DNA from 4 places in the Streptomyces sp. NPDC030991 genome. Region 2 is predicted to be linked to each of the others. Evidence: riboswitches for the same ligand, from Rfam matches in the RefSeq annotation. Region 2 holds a riboswitch; each other region holds the start of a gene.
The links. A riboswitch is a leader RNA that binds a small molecule or an ion and turns the genes downstream of it on or off. The one in region 2 is predicted to bind cobalamin.

Region 1 (4,194 bases), on a different contig from region 2:
CGAGGCGGGAGGGGACGGCCTTGGGGTCCACGGAGTAGAAGTTACGGCCCGTCGGCAGGACGTTGACCAGGCCGCGCAGGGGCGATCCGGACGGGCCCGCCGGAACGAAGCGGCCCTCCAACGCGCGTACGGAGTTGTCGAGTTCGGCGGTGGTCCCGTCCAGGCGCGGGACGACCTCGCGGGCGGCGAAGTCGAGGATCTGGTGGACGGGCGAATCAAGCCCCTCCGGCGTTCGAGGAGCGAGGTCCGGGGCGGGCGAATCAAGCCCCTCCGGCGATTGAGGAGCGGGGTCCGGGGCGGAGCCCCGTGGCGTGAGGCCGGCCGACGCCACCGCGTCCGACACCGCGCCCGGGTCCCAGCCGGCCGCCTCCATGGCTTCCACCAGTACCCGGGCCGACTCCTCGGCCGCATCCGCATCGGTGCGCGTCGCCGCGGACTCGTCCAGGCCCAGCGCCTCCCGCAACCCCGGCAGGGCCTGGTTGCCGCCCCAGATCTGGCGGGCGCGCAGGATGGCGAGGACGAGGTTGACGCGGCCGGCGCCGGCCGGGGCCTGGCCGAGGACGTGCAGGCCGTCGCGGATCTGGGCGTCCTTGATCTCACAGAGCCAGCCGTCGAGATGCATGATGAACTCGTCGAAGCCCTCGTCCTCGGGGCGGTCCTCGACCCCCAGGTCGTGGTCGAGCTTGGCCGCCTGGATGAGGGTCCAGATCTGGGCCCGGATCGCCGGGAGCTTCGCCGGGTCCATGGCGGCGATCTGGGCGTGCTCGTCGAGGAGTTGCTCCAGGCGGGCGATGTCGCCGTAGGAGTCGGCGCGCGCCATCGGCGGCACCAGGTGGTCGATGAGTGTGGCGTGCACGCGGCGCTTGGCCTGGGTGCCCTCGCCGGGGTCGTTGACGAGGAACGGGTAGACGAGCGGCAGGTCGCCGAGGGCGGCGTCCGGCCCGCAGGCGGCGGAGAGGCCCGCGTTCTTGCCGGGCAGCCACTCCAGGTTGCCGTGCTTGCCGAGGTGGATCATCGCGTCGGCGCCGAACCCGCCGTCGGCCGAGGACGCCGCGATCCAGCGGTACGCCGCCAAGTAGTGGTGCGAGGGCGGCAGATCGGGGTCGTGGTAGATCGCGATGGGGTTCTCGCCGAAACCGCGCGGCGGCTGGATGAGGACGAGCAGATTGCCGCGGCGCAGGGCCGCGAGGACGATGTCGCCCTCGGGGTTGCGGGAGCGGTCGAGGAACATCTCGCCGGGCGGCGGGCCCCAGTGCCGCTCGACACCGTCGCGCAGCTCCTGCGGCAGCGTCGCGTACCAGCGCTTGTAGTCGGCGGCCGGGATGCGTACGGGGTTGCGTGCGAGCTGCTCGTCGGTGAGCCACTCCTGGTCGTGGCCGCCCGCGTCGATGAGCGCGCGGATCAGCTCGTCGCCGTCGCCGGAGGCGAGACCGGGGATCTCGGCCGTGTCCCCGAAGTCGTAGCCCTCCTCGATGAGGCGCTTGAGCAGGACGATCGCGGAGGCGGGGGTGTCCAGGCCGACCGCGTTGCCGATCCGGGAGTGCTTGGTCGGGTACGCGGACAGGACGAGGGCCAGCTTCTTCTCCCGCGCCGGGATGTGACGCAGGCGGGCGTGGCGGACGGCGATCCCGGCGACGCGGGCGGCGCGCTCGGGGTCGGCGACGTACGCGGGGAGGCCGTCCTCGTCGATCTCCTTGAAGGAGAACGGGACGGTGATGAGGCGTCCGTCGAACTCCGGCACCGCGATCTGGCTCGCGGCGTCGAGCGGTGAGACGCCCTCGTCGTTCTCCGCCCAGTCCGCGCGGGACGAGGTCAGGCACAGGGCCTGGAGGATCGGCACGTCGAGCTGGGTGAGGGCGCCCGCGTCCCACGACTCGTCGTCGCCGCCCGCGCTCGCCTCGGCGGGGCGGGTGCCGCCGGCCGCGAGGACCGTCGTCACGATGGCGCCGACGGGGCGCAGGGCGTCGATCAGCCCCGGTTCGGGGGCGCGCAGCGACGCCACGTACAGGGGGAGGGGGCGGGCTCCGGCGCGCTCGATCTCGTCGCAGAGGGCGTGCACGAAGGCCGTGTTGCCGCTCATGTGGTGGGCGCGGTAGTAGAGCACGGCGACCGTCGGGCCGTCGGCGGTGGACGCGGCGCGCTCCAGCGGGCCCCAGGTCGGCGCGGGCGCCGGCGGTTCGAAGCCGTGGCCGGTGAGCAGCACCGTGTCGGAGAGGAAGAGGGCCAGCTGGGCCAGGTTGGCCGGGCCGCCGTGCGCCAGGTACTTGTGGGCCTCGGCGGCGATGCCGACGGGGACCGTGGAGGCCGCCATCAGCTGGGCGTCCGGCGCCTGTTCACCACTGAGCAGCACCAGCCGCAGCCCGGCGGCGGTCAGCCGGTCGATGCCGTCCTGCCAGGCGCGCACCCCGCCGAGGAGCCGTACGACGACGAGGCCGACTCCGTCGAGAAGCTCCGGCAGCTCGGTCTCGACGTCCAGCCGGGAGGGGTTCGCGAAGCGGTACGTGACCGCGGCGTCGGTGGTGTCCGCGGCGTGGGCGGCGTGGGCGGCGTTCGCCGCGCGGGCGCTGAGCAGGTCCGTGTCGGATGTCGACAGGAGCAGGATCCGCGACGGCTGAGCGGGCTGCGTGAGCTCCGTGGGGTGCTGGGGCATGCGTCGTCTGGCCTTCCTCGGGGTGTCCGCGCCCCGGGTGGTCGTTGGACGGCGGGAGTTCCTGGCTCACCCTCTTCTCGTAAGAGGGCTCACAGTGGCGGGACCGCGCCGGAATCACACCGGGCTTCCTCCCCTGTCGCCGTCGCGGCGATGGCGGCGGGCCGGACAGGACCGCCGCGGCTCATCGTACGGGGCGGGGGCGTGACCTGGTACGGGATGCCCGTCACAGACGGTGGGTATGCTCCGTCGCATGCCCGCCTCCCCCATACCCGGTGATCCCGGTACGCCCGGAACATCCGGAACGTTCCGGGGTGACGCCTGCCCCGGCGCGCTGCGGCTGCACGCGGCGGACGACGGGTTCCTGGCCCGGGTCCGCATCCCCGGCGGGGTCCTCGACGTGGCGCGGGCGCGGGCCATCGGCGACGCGGCCCGGCGGCTCGGGGACGGCACGCTGCACCTCACGTCGCGGGGCAATGTGCAGGTGCGGGGGTTGCGCGAGGGGTGCGGCGCGGAACTGGCCCAGCTGCTCGGCGCGGCCGGGCTGCTGCCGTCCGCCGCGCACGAGCGGGTCCGCAACGTGGTGGCTTCGCCGATGTCCGGGCTCGACGGGGACGGGTTCGTCGACGTACGCGGGTGGTTGACCGGGGTCGACGCGGAGCTCTGTGCGAGTTCCGTCACTCCAGGGCTCTCCGGGCGGTTCCTCTTCGCGCTGGACGACGGGCGCGGGGATGTCGCCGGGCTCGGGCCCGATGTGCTGCTGCGCGGGGTCGCCGGGGGCGGGGCGGTGCTTGCCGTCGGGGGCGCGGAGTTCCGTGTGCGGTACGAGGACGCGGCGCGGGCCGCGGTTGTCGCGGCCGAGGTATTCGTCGGGGCGGCGCGGGGGGTTGCCGGCCGGCGGGTCTGGCGGGTCTCCGAACTCGGCTTGCCCGGGGGCGAGTTGGCCCGCCTTGTCGCTGCCCGACTGACTGAATCGGGGATCGAGGCCGGCCCCGTCAGGGGCGCGTCCGCTTCCGCCCGGGTCGAGACCAGCCCCGTCAGGGGCGCGGGGGACGCGTCCGCTCCCGCCCGGGTCGAGGTCAACCCTGCCAGGGGCGCGGGGAACTGCGCGACCAGCCACGACGCATCCGCACCCGACGACGAGAGCGCACCCGGCGCCGACGCCGAGGCCACGGGGCTCCGCCCCGGACCCCGCTCCTCAATCGCCGGAGGGGCTGAATTTTCCGAACCCAGCGCTTCCATGCGAGCGACCGGAGAGGCTGAATTTGCCGAACCCGGCACCTCCACGCGAGCAGCCGAAGGGGCCGAATTTGCCGGACCCAGCGCCTCCACGCGAGCGACCGGAGAGGCCGAATTTTCCGAACCCGGCACCTCCACGCGAGCAGCCGGAGCGGCTGAATTTTCCGGGCCCCGCGCAACGGACCGGGCCCTCCGGGTCACCGCCCCCCTCGGATCCATCACCGGCCCACAATGGACCGCACTGACCACGCTCGCCGCCCGACTACCACCCGGGGAGATCCGGTTGACCCCCTGGCGGGACATCGTGG
Region 2 (4,194 bases):
CCTCTCCCTCGCCATGAGCGAGGCGGAAGTGGTGGAGAAGTGCGTGACCCGGCAGGGCATCGCCCTGACCGTGCGCGCCGTCATCGCCTTCAAGGTCGGCAACGACCAGGAGTCGATCGTCAACGCCGGCCAGCGGTTCCTCTCCGACCAGGACCAGATGTCCATCCTGACCGGGCGGATCTTCGCCGGCCATCTGCGGTCCATCATCGGCTCGATGACCGTCGAGGAGATCGTCACCGAGCGACAGAAGCTCGCCACCGAGGTACTGGACACGTCGAAGTCCGAGATGGCCAAGATCGGCCTGCACGTCGACTCGCTCCAGATCCAGTCCATCGACGACGGCGACACCGGGTACATCGAGGCCATGTCGCAGCCGCACAAGGCCAACATCCGGCGGGCCGCGCAGATCGCCCAGGCCCAGGCCACACAGGCGTCCACGGAGGCGGAGCAGGCGGCGGCCCGGATGCAGGCCGAGTTCGCGCGGCAGACCGCGGTCGTGCAGGCCGAGTACAGCGCCCAGGTGGACCGCGCCAAGGCCGAGGCCGAGCAGGCGGGTCCGCTGGCGCTGGCCCGCGCCCAGCAGGAAGTGCTGGCCGCACAGACCGAACTCGCCCTCAAGCAGGCCGAACTGCGCGAGAAGCAGCTCATCGCGGAGATCGTGAAGCCCGCCCAGGCGGACGCGGAGCGCATCCGTGTCCTGGCGCTGGCCGAGGCCGAGCGCATGAAGATCCAGGCGGAGGCCGCCGCGTCGTACGACCGGGTCGCCCTCGACCGCATGCTCATCGACCAGCTGCCGCAGATCGTGAAGGAGGCGTCCGCGGGGCTCGCCGGGGCGAACGTGAACGTCCTGAACGGCGCGGACGGGCTCGGCGAGATCGCCGCCGGGCTCGTCGGGCAGGGCCTGACCATTCTCGACTCGGTCCGCAAGAACCTGAGCGGGCAGGAGGGGACGGCGGCGCCGGGTGCGGTGATCGAGCGGTATCTGGGGGCGCCGGCGCCGGCGCCTCGGGCGGGCGATGACGGGCCCGTCGACGTTCGGTGACGCCTTCGCTGGGGCGGGCGGGAGGGGCGGGGTTTGTCTCGCCGGCGCCTCTCGCCGGCCGGCGGGGCGTCGTGTGTGCTCGGGCCCCGGCCCGGGCAGGGGGCTCTCGCCGTGCGGGTGGGGGCTGCTCGGCGGGTGCGGGTCCGCGGTGGTTGCTCGCGCCGTTCCCCGCGCCCCTTACGGGGCTCGGTTCGGCGCCGGATGTGCCTCTCGTCCTGCGGGCGGGGGGCCTCTCGCCGTGCGGGCGGGGGCTGCTCGGCGGGTGCAGGTGCGTCGTGGTTGCTCGCGCCGTTCCTCGCGCCCCTTGCAGGGTTCGGTTCGGCGCTGGATGTGCCTCTCGCCCCTGGCGGGGCTGGGTTCGCGCGGGGGCGCTTTCGCTCTCTCGGGGGTGGGAGCGGGTGGCCGGTACAGTGGGCGGGTCGTCATACGCGCGTGCGAGGGGAAGCCGGTGTGAGTCCGGCGCTGATCCCGCAGCCGTGAAAGCCGGAATGCCTCGGGCGCGTCATGATCGGCTCAGGACCGTCGAGGCATACGGAACCGGAGCCGCCCGGTGCCTGTGTGTGCCGTGCCGCCCGGGTCCCCCGCAGGGAGAGGCACCCGCCCCACCATGAACATTCGCCGCACCGCCGCGCTCGTCGCCGCGACCGTCGTGATCGGCGCCGTGAGCGCGCAGGCCGCGTTCGCAGAGGGTGCGGACAGTGCCTCCCCCTCCCCGAAGGCCGTCGTGCCGTCGGGCCTCTACGGAAAGTCCGACCCCACCTACGACGGCGTGTGGCGGCAGTCCCTCGCCCTCGTCGCCCAGGACACGGCCGGGGTGAAGCCGGCGGAGAAGGCCATCGCCTGGCTCGCCGGGCAGCAGTGCGAGAACGGCGGCTTCGCGGCGTTCCGCGCCCGGCCCGGCGCGGCGTGCGACGCCAAGACGGCCCTGGACAGCAACAGCACCGCCGCCGCCGTACAGGCCCTGGCCGCGGTCGGTGGCCGGGACGGCGAGGTCGCCAAGGGCGTCGACTGGCTGAAGAAGAACCAGAACGGTGACGGCGGCTGGGGCTACAACCCCGGCGGCGCCAGCGACGCCAACTCCACCTCCGTCGTGCTCGGCGCGCTCGCCGCCGCGGGCCAGAAGCCGGCCGACGTGACGTCGGGCCCCGGCAAGTCCGGCCTGGACGCCCTCGCCTCGTTCGCCCTGCCCTGCTCGGACGGCAAGAGCGCCGGGGCCCTCGCCTACCAGCCCGACAAGAAGGGCAGGCTCGCGGCCAACGCCGACGCCACCGCGGCCGGTGTCCTCGGCGCGCTCGGCACCGGCTTCGCACCCGGCAAGGGCAAGGCTCCGGACGCGTACACCTGCGAGGACGGCAGGGCGCCCGAGGACATCGCGCACAACGGCGCCGTCTACCTCCAGAACCAGCTCTCCACCCACCTCTACCTGAAGTCCCAGCTGGCCGGCGCCGAGGACCAGCCCGACTACGGCAACACCGCCGACGCGGTCGCCGCCGTCGCCGCCGCGGAGGGCATCAAGTACACGAAGGACCCCTACGCCTGGCTGGAGAAGAACGCCAAGGGCTGGGCCGCGCAGTCCGGGCCCGCGGCCTACGCCCAGCTGATCCTCGCCGCGCACGCCACCGGCAACGACCCGCGCGACTTCGGCGGCACCGACCTGGTGAGCGCCCTGAACAAGACCGGCCCCGCGCCCGCCTCCGCGAAGTCCGCCGACGACGGCGAGAAGAAGGACGACGAGAGCGACGGCGGCGGCTTCGGCACCTGGTGGATCGTCGGCGTCATGTTCGTCGCCGCCGTAGGCGCCGGTTTCCTGCTCAGCGGCCGCAAGAAGCAGCAGCTGTGACCCGCAGGGGGACGGCCGGGCTCATACTCGGCCTGCTGCTCGCGCTGCTCACGCTCACGGCGGCTCCGGCGCAGGCCGCGGGGTACCGGTACTGGTCGTTCTGGGAGCGGGACGGCGGGTCCTGGACGTACGCGTCGCTGGGCCCGTCCGGGACCACGCCGTCCGACGGTGACGTACAGGGGTTCCGGTTCGCGGTGAGCGCGGACACCAAGGACGCCACGCAGCCGCGCGGCACCGCCGACTTCACCGCCATCTGCGCCGGCACCCCGGCCAGGGACGGCGACAAGCGCGTCGCCCTCGTCATCGACCCCGGCACCGCGCAGGACGCGCCGGGCGGCGAGACCCCGCCGAAGCTCCGCACGGCCTGCGCGCGGGTCGGCGAGGACGCCACCACCGCCGACGCGCTCGCCTCCGTCGCGAAGCCGCTGCGCTACAACAGCAACGCGCTGCTGTGCGCCGTATCCGGGTACCCGCGGACGGGCTGCGGCGAGCAGGTGACCAAGGAGTTCGCCGGGTCCGGCGAGGCCGCGGACACCTCTCCGGCGAAGCCCTCCCCCGCCGGTCCGTCCGTCGGTGTCATCGCCGGTGTCGTCGTCGTCGCCGCGCTCGGCGTCGGCGCGATCTGGCAGGCCAAGCGCCGCCGCGGCTGACGCGATGACCGGCCGTACGCTGCGGGCCCCACAGGCCCACCGTTCCAACGCCGTGCATCCGGGCGCCTGGTGGCTCTGGGCGCTCGGCCTCGGCACGGCGGCCTCCCGCACCACGAACCCGCTGCTGCTGGCTCTCCTGATCGGCGTCGCCGGATACGTGGTGGCGGCGCGGCGGACCGAGGCGCCGTGGGCGCGTTCGTACGGGGCGTTCGTGAAGCTGGGCCTCGCGGTGATCGGGATCCGCCTGGTCTTCGCCACGGTCCTGGGTTCGCCGATCCCCGGCACGCATCTGCTGTTCACGCTGCCCGAGGTGCCGCTGCCCGACTGGGCGCAGGGGGTGCGGATCGGCGGCAAGGTCACGCTGGAGGGCCTGACGTTCGCGTTCTACGACGGTCTGAAGCTGGCCGCGCTCCTCGTCTGCGTGGGCGCGGCGAACGCCCTCGCCTCCCCCTCCCGCCTCCTCAAGTCGCTGCCGGGCGCGCTGTACGAGGCGGGGGTCGCCGTCGTGGTGGCCATGACGTTCGCCCCGAACCTGATCGCCGACGTACGCAGGCTGCGCGCGGCCCGACGGCTGCGCGGCCGCCCGGACAAGGGCATGCGCGGCCTGCTCCAGGTGGGGCTCCCGGTCCTGGAGGGCGCGCTGGAGCGTTCGGTGTCCCTGG
Region 3 (4,194 bases), on a different contig from region 2:
CCACCGCCCTCGTCGACACGGGCTCCCGCGCCGACGACTACTTCTTCGAGGAGCTCAAGGGCACCGGCAACATGGAGCTGCGCCTGGACCGCCTGCTCGCCGCCCGCCGCGTCCACCCGGCCGTCGACATCACCCCGTCCGGCACGCGGCGCGAGGAACTCCTGCTGTCCGCCGCCGAGTCGGCGGGCGTACGCGGTCTGCGCCGGGCCTTCCAGAACAGGGACGGCCAGTCCTCCTACGAGACACTGCTCGACACCCTGCGCCGCACCCCCGACAACGCGGCGTTCCTGCGCCAGGTCCACTCGACGCTCCCCACGAGCTGACGCCGCCCCGGATACGTGATACTCGCAGTATGACTCCGAGTGTTACGCGCCCCGGCGACGGTCCCGCCGTCACCCTGCGCCGGGCCACCGCGCGCGACGCCAAGCGCCTGACCCGGCTCGTGCGCGGCTCCCGCGCCTACGAGGGCCCCTACGCCGCGATGGTCGCGGGCTACCGCGTGGGGCCCGACTACATCGAGGCGCACCGGGTCTTCGTCGCGGCCGGCCGGGCCGACGACCGCGTGCTCGGCTTCTACTCCCTGGTCCTCGCCCCGCCGGAGCTGGACCTGATGTTCGTCGCGAACGACGCGCAGGGTCTGGGCATCGGGCGCCTGCTCGTCGCGCACATGCGCGAGGAGGCCGCCCGCGCGGGCCTCGACCACGTGCGCGTCGTCTCGCATCCGCCCGCCGAGGGCTTCTACCGCGGCATGGGCGCCCTGCGCACCGGCACCGCCGCCGCGTACCCGCCGGCCGTCGCCTGGGACCGCCCCGAACTCGTCTTCCCCATCTCCCCCACGCGCTGAGTAGCTCCGCCACGGTCACGGGGGTTCCGCCCGCGCCGCGCACGGCGCACACTCGGTGCATTCGAGCGGGCGGCAATGCGGCAAGGAGGCCACATTGGGCGGCAGCGAGACGCGCGGCGACGCGTTCGACGTGATCGTGGAGATCCCGCAGGGCTCCCGGAACAAGTACGAGATGGATCACGAGCTCGGGCGGATCCGGCTCGACCGGATGCTGTTCACCTCGACCCAGTACCCCGCGGACTACGGCTACGTCGACGGCACGCTCGGCGGCGACGGCGACCCGCTGGACGCGCTCGTGCTCACCGCCGACGCGACGTTCCCGGGCTGCACCATCGAGTGCCGGGCCATCGGCATGTTCGTGATGAGCGACGAGAAGGGCCCGGACGAGAAGGTCCTCTGCGTCCCCGCCCACGATCCGCGCCACGCCTCGATCCAGGACATCGAGGACATCCCCGAGTTCGACCGCCTGGAGATCACCCACTTCTTCGAGGTCTACAAGGACCTGGAGCCCGGCAAGTCGGTGGAGGGCTCCCACTGGGAGGGCCGGGACAAGGCCTACGAGGAGATCGAGCGGGCGCGCGGGCGCCGGCAACGGTAGCCGCCCGCGGCGCCCGGGGAGGCGTCGTCTATGGTGGGCGGGCCGTGGTGCTCGGGAAGACCGGTGACGGCCCGCAAGGGTCAAGTCCGGAGCGGCCCTCGCCACTGTGATCGGGTTCTCCGCCGCCCTCGGGCCGGCGGGGACCACGCCGCTCCACCGGGCCACTGGCTGTCGCGAGGCAGCTGGGAAGGCAGGAGCGGCGGGGCACGCCCGTAAGCCAGGAGACCGGCCGCGGCATCTCACGAAGTGATTCCACGAGGTGCTGGAGCGTGATCAAGGCATGACCCTGCCCGGGAACTCCCCTGCGCGGCCCACCGGCCCGCACCCCGAGCCCACCTTCCGCTGGCGCCGTGAGGACACCGTGCGCACAGCGGGTCTCATCACGGTGATCGCGGCGCTGCACGTCGTCGCGTTCGGCGTACTGTTCCTCCTCGTCGTCCCCCGGCACTACGAGGTCGGCGACAAGGCCTTCGGCATCGGCCTGGGCGTCACCGCGTACACGCTCGGCATGCGGCACGCCTTCGACGCCGACCACATCGCCGCGATCGACAACACCACCCGCAAACTGATGGCGGACGGCAAGCGCCCCGTCTCCGTGGGCTTCTGGTTCGCGCTCGGCCACTCCAGCGTGGTCGTCGCGATGGCCGCGCTGGTCGCGGGCGGCGCGGCCCTCGCCGGCATCCTCCTGAACGACGAGTCCCGCACCCACCAGATCCTCGGCGTCGTCGGCACCACTGTCTCGGGTACGTTCCTGTACCTCATCGCCGCCCTCAACCTCGTGGCCCTGCTGGGCATCCTGAAGGTCTTCCGGGCGATGCGCGAAGGCACGTACAGCGAACGGGAGCTCGAACAGCACCTGGACTCCCGGGGGTTCATGAACCGGATCCTCGGCCGCTTCACCCGGTCGATCACCCGGCCGGGGCAGATGTACCCGCTCGGCTTCCTCTTCGGCCTGGGCTTCGACACGGCGACCGAGGTGACCCTGATGGTGATGGCCGGCAGCGGCGCGGCGGCGGGTCTGCCCTGGTACGCGATCCTGTGCCTGCCGCTGCTGTTCGCCGCGGGCATGAGCCTGTTCGACACGCTCGACGGGACGTTCATGAACTTCGCGTACCAGTGGGCGTTCTCGAACCCGGTGCGCAAGGTGTTCTACAACCTCACCATCACCGGTCTCTCCATCGCGGTGGCGTTCTTCATCGGCACCATCGAGCTCGTCGGCGTCCTGCACGAGAAGCTCTCGCTGACCGACGCGGTGACCGGCTGGATAGCGGGCCTGGACCTGGACAACGTCGGCTATGTCATCGTCGGCCTGTTCGTGCTCGTGTGGGCGGCGGCGATCGCCTACTGGCGGCTCGCGCGGGTCGAACAGCGCTGGTCGGCGCGGGTCGCCGAGGGCGGTTGACCCTCCGCCGCGGGGCGTTGCGACGGCAGGACGGCACGATGGCACGACGAGACGGACCGAGCACGGAGGAACCCGTATGAGCACCGCCCCCCTGCCCCTCGCGGGCGTCACCGTCGTCAGCCTGGAACAGGCGGTGGCCGCGCCGTTCGCCACGCGCCAGCTGGCCGACCTGGGGGCGCGGGTGATCAAGGTCGAGCGGCCCGGCGACGGTGACTTCGCGCGCCGCTACGACGAGACCGTGCACGGCCAGTCCAGCCACTTCGTGTGGCTGAACCGCTCGAAGGAGTCGGTGACGCTCGACGTCAAGACGGACGGCGGGCGCGCGGCCCTGGAGCGGCTGCTCGCCGGGGCGGACGTCTTCGTGCAGAATCTGGCGCCCGGCGCAGCGGCCCGACTCGGCCTGACCGCACCGGAGTTGGCGGAGCGTCACCCGTCGTTGATCGTCTGTGACATCTCCGGTTACGGCAGCGACGGGCCGTGGTCCCACCGCAAGGCGTACGACCTGCTGGTGCAGTGCGAGACGGGTGTCGTGTCGGTGACGGGCGCGCCCGACGCGCCCGCCAAGGTCGGCATCGCGATCGCCGACATCGCGGCCGGCATGTACGCGTTCTCGGGCATCCTCACCGCCCTGTACGAGCGCCGGGACACGGGCGTCGCGCGCGCGGTGGAGGTGTCGCTGTTCGAGGCGCTCGCGGAGTGGATGGGTTACCCCGCGTACTACACCGCGTACTCGGGCCGCCAGCCGGAGCGGGTCGGCGCCGCGCACGCGACGATCGCGCCCTACGGTCCCTACGCGGCGGCGGACGGCGGCACGGTCCTGCTGGCCGTCCAGAACGAACGGGAGTGGGCCTCCTTCTGCGCCGGTTTCCTCGGCGACGCCGGGCTGGCCGAGGACCGGCGCTTCCACCGCAACTCGGCCCGGGTCGCGCACCGCGCCGAACTCGACGCGATCGTCACGGCGCGCTTCGCCGAACTCGACGCGGGGGAAGCGGTCGCCCTGCTGGAACAGGCCAAGGTCGCGAACGCCCGCCTCAACACCGTCACCGACTTCCTGGACCACCCGGTCCTGACCGGCCGCGACCGGTGGCGCGACGTCAGCACCCCGGGCGGCCCCGTCCGGGCGCTCGTCCCGCCGGCGACCCTGCGCGGCGTCCGCCCCCGGATGGACCCCGTCCCGGCGGTCGGGGAACACACGGAGGCGGTGCTGGAGGAGTTCGGCTACGACGCGACGGCGATCCGGGAACTGCGGGCGGCGGGGGCGTTCTGAGGGGCGCGAATGGGGCCGTTCGGCCCCTCACAAGGGTCACTCGGCCCGCTCCCGGCGAAGGCCCTCACTGAGATGCTGCTGCG
Region 4 (4,194 bases), on a different contig from region 2:
GGTGGTCCTGGTCGTCACCGCGTTCTCGGACGACGCGTTCAACTTCGCGCTCGACCTGACCAGCGCCCTCTCCCTGATCCCGTACCTGCTGGCGGCCGGGTTCGCCGTGCGCATCGGGGCCCGGGCCGACCGGCGCACGGAGGGTGGGCGCACCTCGACGCGCGAGCTGACCGTCGCGGCCGTCGCCACGCTCTACACGGCGTTCATGCTGTACGCCGCCGGGCTGAAGTTCGTCCTCGTCTCCTTCGTCTTCTACGCCCCGGCCACGATCCTGTTCGTCATGGCCCGCAGGGAGCAGGGCAGACGCCTGTTCTCCCCGCGCGAACGCGTCGTTCTCGCCGTCTCCGTCATCGGCGCCGTGCTCGGCGTCGCCGCCCTGGCCGCCGGCTGGATCAGCCTGTGAGACCCGTCATCCCGTCAAGCCCCGGAGGCTCCCCGTGACCGACCACGACTCCCCCGCGTCCGCCGCGTACGGCGTCCACTCCGAGGTGGGCCGGCTGCGCAAGGTCCTCGTCTGCGCGCCGGGACTCGCGCACCGCAGGCTCACCCCGACCAACTCGGCCGACCTGCTCTTCGACGACGTGATGTGGGTGGAGAACGCCCAGCGCGACCACGCCGACTTCGTCGCCGAGCTGCGGCGGCGCGGCATCGACGTGGTCGAGCTGCACGACCTGCTCGCGCAGACCATGGCGATCCCGGAGGCGAAGTCCTGGCTCCTGGACCGCAAGATCGTCGCCAATCAGGTGGGGGTGGGACTCATCGACGACACCCGCGCCTTCCTGGAGACGCTGGAGCCGCGGCGGCTCGCCGAGTTCCTCATCGGCGGTCTCGCCACCACCGACCTGCCCGACGAGTACCGCTCCGCGTACGTGTCGATGGCGCGCGAGTCGACCGGCGTACGCGAGTACCTGGTGCCGCCGCTGCCCAACACGCTCTACACCCGCGACACCACCTGCTGGCTCTACGGCGGCCTCACGCTCAACCCGCTGTACTGGCCCGCGCGGCACGACGAGACGCTGCTGATGAAGGCGGTCTACCGGTTCCACCCGGACTTCACCGGCTCGACGGTGTGGTGGGGCGACCCCGAACTCGCCTGGGGCCAGGCCACGTTCGAGGGCGGTGACATCATGCCCGTCGGCAACGGAGTGGTCCTGATGGGCATGAGCGAGCGCACCTCGCGGCAGGCCATCACCCAGGTCGCGGCCGCGCTGTTCGCGGCGGGCGCGGCCGAGCACGTCATCGTCGCCGGGATGCCGAGGCTGCGCTCGGCGATGCACCTGGACACCGTCTTCACGTTCGCCGACCGGGACATCGTGACGCTCTACCCGCGGATCATGGACTCGGTGCACACGTTCTCCCTGCGCCCGAGCGACAGGGCGCCCGGCCTGCACATCACCGACGAGGGGTCGACGCCCTTCGTCGACGTCGTCGCGAAGGGGCTCGGGCTGCCAGGACTCCGGGTGATCGAGACCGGCGGTGACGTGTACGCGTCCGAGCGCCAGCAGTGGGACAGCGGCAACAACGCGGTCGCCCTGGAGCCGGGGGTCGTCGTCACCTACGACCGCAACACCCAGACCAACGCGCTGCTGCGTAAGGCGGGTATCGAGGTCGTCACCATCGTCGGCGCCGAACTCGGCCGCGGCCGGGGCGGCGGTCACTGCATGACGTGCCCCATCATCCGTGAGCCCGTGGCCTTCTGACGGGCGGTCAGGAGCGGGTGGCGGTCCCGAAGGCGTGGCGCAACCGCGCCATGTCGTGCCGGTCGCGGTCGGCGGGCTCGTGCCCCTGGTGGAAACGGACCTGCTGCTCGGCGGAGAGGCAGGGCACGCGCTCCCCCGCGACCGTACCGGTGACGAAGGCGTCCGCCGGGTACGTGAACGGCCGCTGCGGATCGAAGGACGCCTGCCGGGCGGAGCCGTCGGCGGCATCAGGTCGAGATCGCGGTGCTCCCGGCTCTCCGAGCCGATCTGGGCGTCGATGCCCCAGCCGCCCCCGATCCACACGTCCACCCCGGCTGCCGCAGCAGGGCGAGGACGGCCCGCACGTCGTCCGCTGTCATCATCCGACGCAGGGTAGGGGCCCACGCCAGGAGCGGCGAACGATTTATCCCCGCCGCGCGGCGCGCCACCCCCTGACCTGCCGGTACCGCCCGTCAGCGGCTGGTCACGCCCGTGATACGTTCCGGAGGCCAGTCGTACCTTTGTGCGTTCTCGAACGCGTACGGGTCAGGGAATCCGGTGGAAGTCCGGAGCTGACGCGCAGCGGTGAGGGGGACGGGCGGAGCCACTGCCACTGAGCCGGGTACCGGTTCGGGAAGGCGCTTCGTCCGGACGATCCCGAGTCCGAAGACCTGCTGGCGGCCTCCGGGACCGACACCCGGCCGGGGGTGAACCGTAGGCCGGCTCCGCGTATGGGCCCTGGACGAAGAGGAAGTTCCGTGCTGTTCGCACGTCACGTCGCCCGCCTGGCCCCGCTGTTGGCGGGCGCGCTGCTGCTCACGGCATGCGGCGGCGCCGGCACCGCGGACCGCGCGGGCGGCGCCGGGTCCGGCGTCACCCTCGACAACTGCGGCACGCGGGTGCACGTCACGCACGCCCCGCGCCGGGCCGTCGCCCTCGATCAGGGGTCGGCGGAGATCATGCTCTCGCTCGGTCTCGCGGACCGGATGGTGGGGACCGCGACGTGGACCGACCCGGTCCTGGAGGGGCTGGCGAAGGCGAACGCGAAGGTGCCACGGCTCGCCGACCGGTATCCGTCGTTCGAGAAGGTCCTGGACGCCGAGCCGGATCTCGCCACGGCCTCCTTCACGTACACCCTCGGCAAGGGCGGGGTGGCACCGCGCGAGCAGTTCGAGAAGCTCGGCGTGCCCACCTACCTCTCCCCCGCCGACTGCGCCGGCAAGGACAACAGCGGCGATGGCGACGGCGTCCGCAGCAGCGCGCTGTCCATGGACACGGTATACGGCGAGATACGCGATCTGGCGCGGATCTTCGACGTGGCGGAGCGCGGCGAGAAGCTCGTCGCACAGCTCAAGTCCAGGGTGCGGAAGGCCACTTCGGGGATCGACGCCGACGGTGTGAGCGTCCTGTACTGGTTCGCCAACTCCGACTCGCCGTACATGGCGGGCTGTTGCGGCGCCCCTGGCATCGTCACCAGGGAAGTCGGCGTGCGCAACGTCTTCGACGACACGCACGAGGAGTGGCCGCAGATCAACTGGGAGACCGTCGCGGACCGCGATCCCGACGTCCTCGTCATCGGCGACCTGACGCGCCGCTCACAGTCCGCGGAGTCCGCCGCGCAGAAGATCAGGTTCCTGGAGTCCGACCCGGTCACCAGGAACATGACCGCGGTCCGCGAGAAGCGGTACGTGCTGCTGAGCGGCCAGGCGATGAACCCGACGATCCGCACCGTCGACGGTGTGGAGAAGGTGGCCGCGGCGCTGCGCGAGTTCGGTCTCGACAGGTGACCACGGTCCGGCCCGCCCTGTACTGGGCCGCGGCCCTCGCCGCGCTCTGCGCCTCGGTCGCCGTGGCCATCACCATCGGCCCGGCGCACATCCGCGTCGGTGACGTGTGGTCGGCGGTCGGCGCCCGGCTCGGCTGGGGCACCACGGACCTCTCCCCGATCCGCGACGGCATCGTGTGGAACCTGCGGCTGCCGCGCACCCTGCTCGCCGCGGTCTGCGGGGCGGGGCTCGCGGTGTGCGGCACGGTCCTCCAGGCGCTGCTGCGCAACCCCCTCGCCGACCCGTTCGTGCTCGGCGTCTCCTCGGGGGCCTCCACCGGGGCCGTCCTCGTGGTGGTGCTCGGCCTGGGCGGCGGCGCCCTCTCGGTGTCGGGCGGGGCGTTCGTCGGGGCGCTCGTCTCGTTCGCGCTGGTGCTGCTCCTCAGCCACGTGCTGGGCGGCACGACCGACCGGGTGGTGCTGTGCGGGGTCGCCGCGATGCAGCTGTTCTCCTCCCTGACCTCGTTCGTGGTGCTGACGGCGGCCGACGCGGAGACGACGCGCGGCGTCCTGTTCTGGCTGCTGGGCTCGCTCGGCGGGGTCGGCTGGAGCGAGGTGTGGCTGTGCCTGGCGGTGCTGGTGGTGGCGCTGGCCGTCTGCCTCGGGTACGGCCGGACCCTGGACGCGTTCGCCTTCGGACAGGAGGCGGCCGCCGCGCTCGGCGTGCACGTGGCCCGCACCCGGCTCGTC

Region 1: it holds a riboswitch for cobalamin, as region 2 does, so the genes downstream of both, cobN (cobaltochelatase subunit CobN) here and ACZ45E_RS06470 (prenyltransferase/squalene oxidase repeat-containing protein) in region 2, are expected to answer to the same signal.
Region 3: it holds a riboswitch for cobalamin, as region 2 does, so the genes downstream of both, nicT (Nickel transporter NicT) here and ACZ45E_RS06470 (prenyltransferase/squalene oxidase repeat-containing protein) in region 2, are expected to answer to the same signal.
Region 4: it holds a riboswitch for cobalamin, as region 2 does, so the genes downstream of both, ACZ45E_RS25025 (ABC transporter substrate-binding protein) here and ACZ45E_RS06470 (prenyltransferase/squalene oxidase repeat-containing protein) in region 2, are expected to answer to the same signal.

Annotation. Positions count from the first base shown of each region.
Region 1 covers NZ_JBVIFR010000004.1:186,388-190,581, forward strand. The annotation lists gene cobN (cobaltochelatase subunit CobN) at 1-2,650, opposite strand, end outside; cobalamin riboswitch at 2,687-2,841, opposite strand; gene ACZ45E_RS09560 (cobalamin biosynthesis protein CobG) at 2,901-4,194, shown strand, end outside.
Region 2 covers NZ_JBVIFR010000003.1:65,481-69,674, forward strand. The annotation lists gene ACZ45E_RS06465 (flotillin family protein) at 1-1,042, shown strand, start outside; adenosylcobalamin-variant (AdoCbl-variant) riboswitch at 1,470-1,544, shown strand; gene ACZ45E_RS06470 (prenyltransferase/squalene oxidase repeat-containing protein) at 1,650-2,882, shown strand; gene ACZ45E_RS06475 (SCO2322 family protein) at 2,879-3,532, shown strand; gene ACZ45E_RS06480 (energy-coupling factor transporter transmembrane component T) at 3,537-4,194, shown strand, end outside.
Region 3 covers NZ_JBVIFR010000013.1:160,577-164,770, reverse strand. The annotation lists gene rho (transcription termination factor Rho) at 1-323, shown strand, start outside; gene ACZ45E_RS24595 (GNAT family N-acetyltransferase) at 353-844, shown strand; gene ACZ45E_RS24590 (inorganic diphosphatase) at 1,017-1,442, shown strand; cobalamin riboswitch at 1,471-1,690, shown strand; gene nicT (Nickel transporter NicT) at 1,723-2,844, shown strand; gene ACZ45E_RS24580 (CaiB/BaiF CoA transferase family protein) at 2,921-4,111, shown strand.
Region 4 covers NZ_JBVIFR010000013.1:258,387-262,580, reverse strand. The annotation lists gene ACZ45E_RS25040 (basic amino acid/polyamine antiporter) at 1-403, shown strand, start outside; gene ACZ45E_RS25035 (arginine deiminase) at 438-1,700, shown strand; partial or broken gene ACZ45E_RS25030 (nucleotidyltransferase domain-containing protein) at 1,708-2,062, opposite strand; cobalamin riboswitch at 2,173-2,375, shown strand; gene ACZ45E_RS25025 (ABC transporter substrate-binding protein) at 2,411-3,466, shown strand; gene ACZ45E_RS25020 (FecCD family ABC transporter permease) at 3,463-4,194, shown strand, end outside.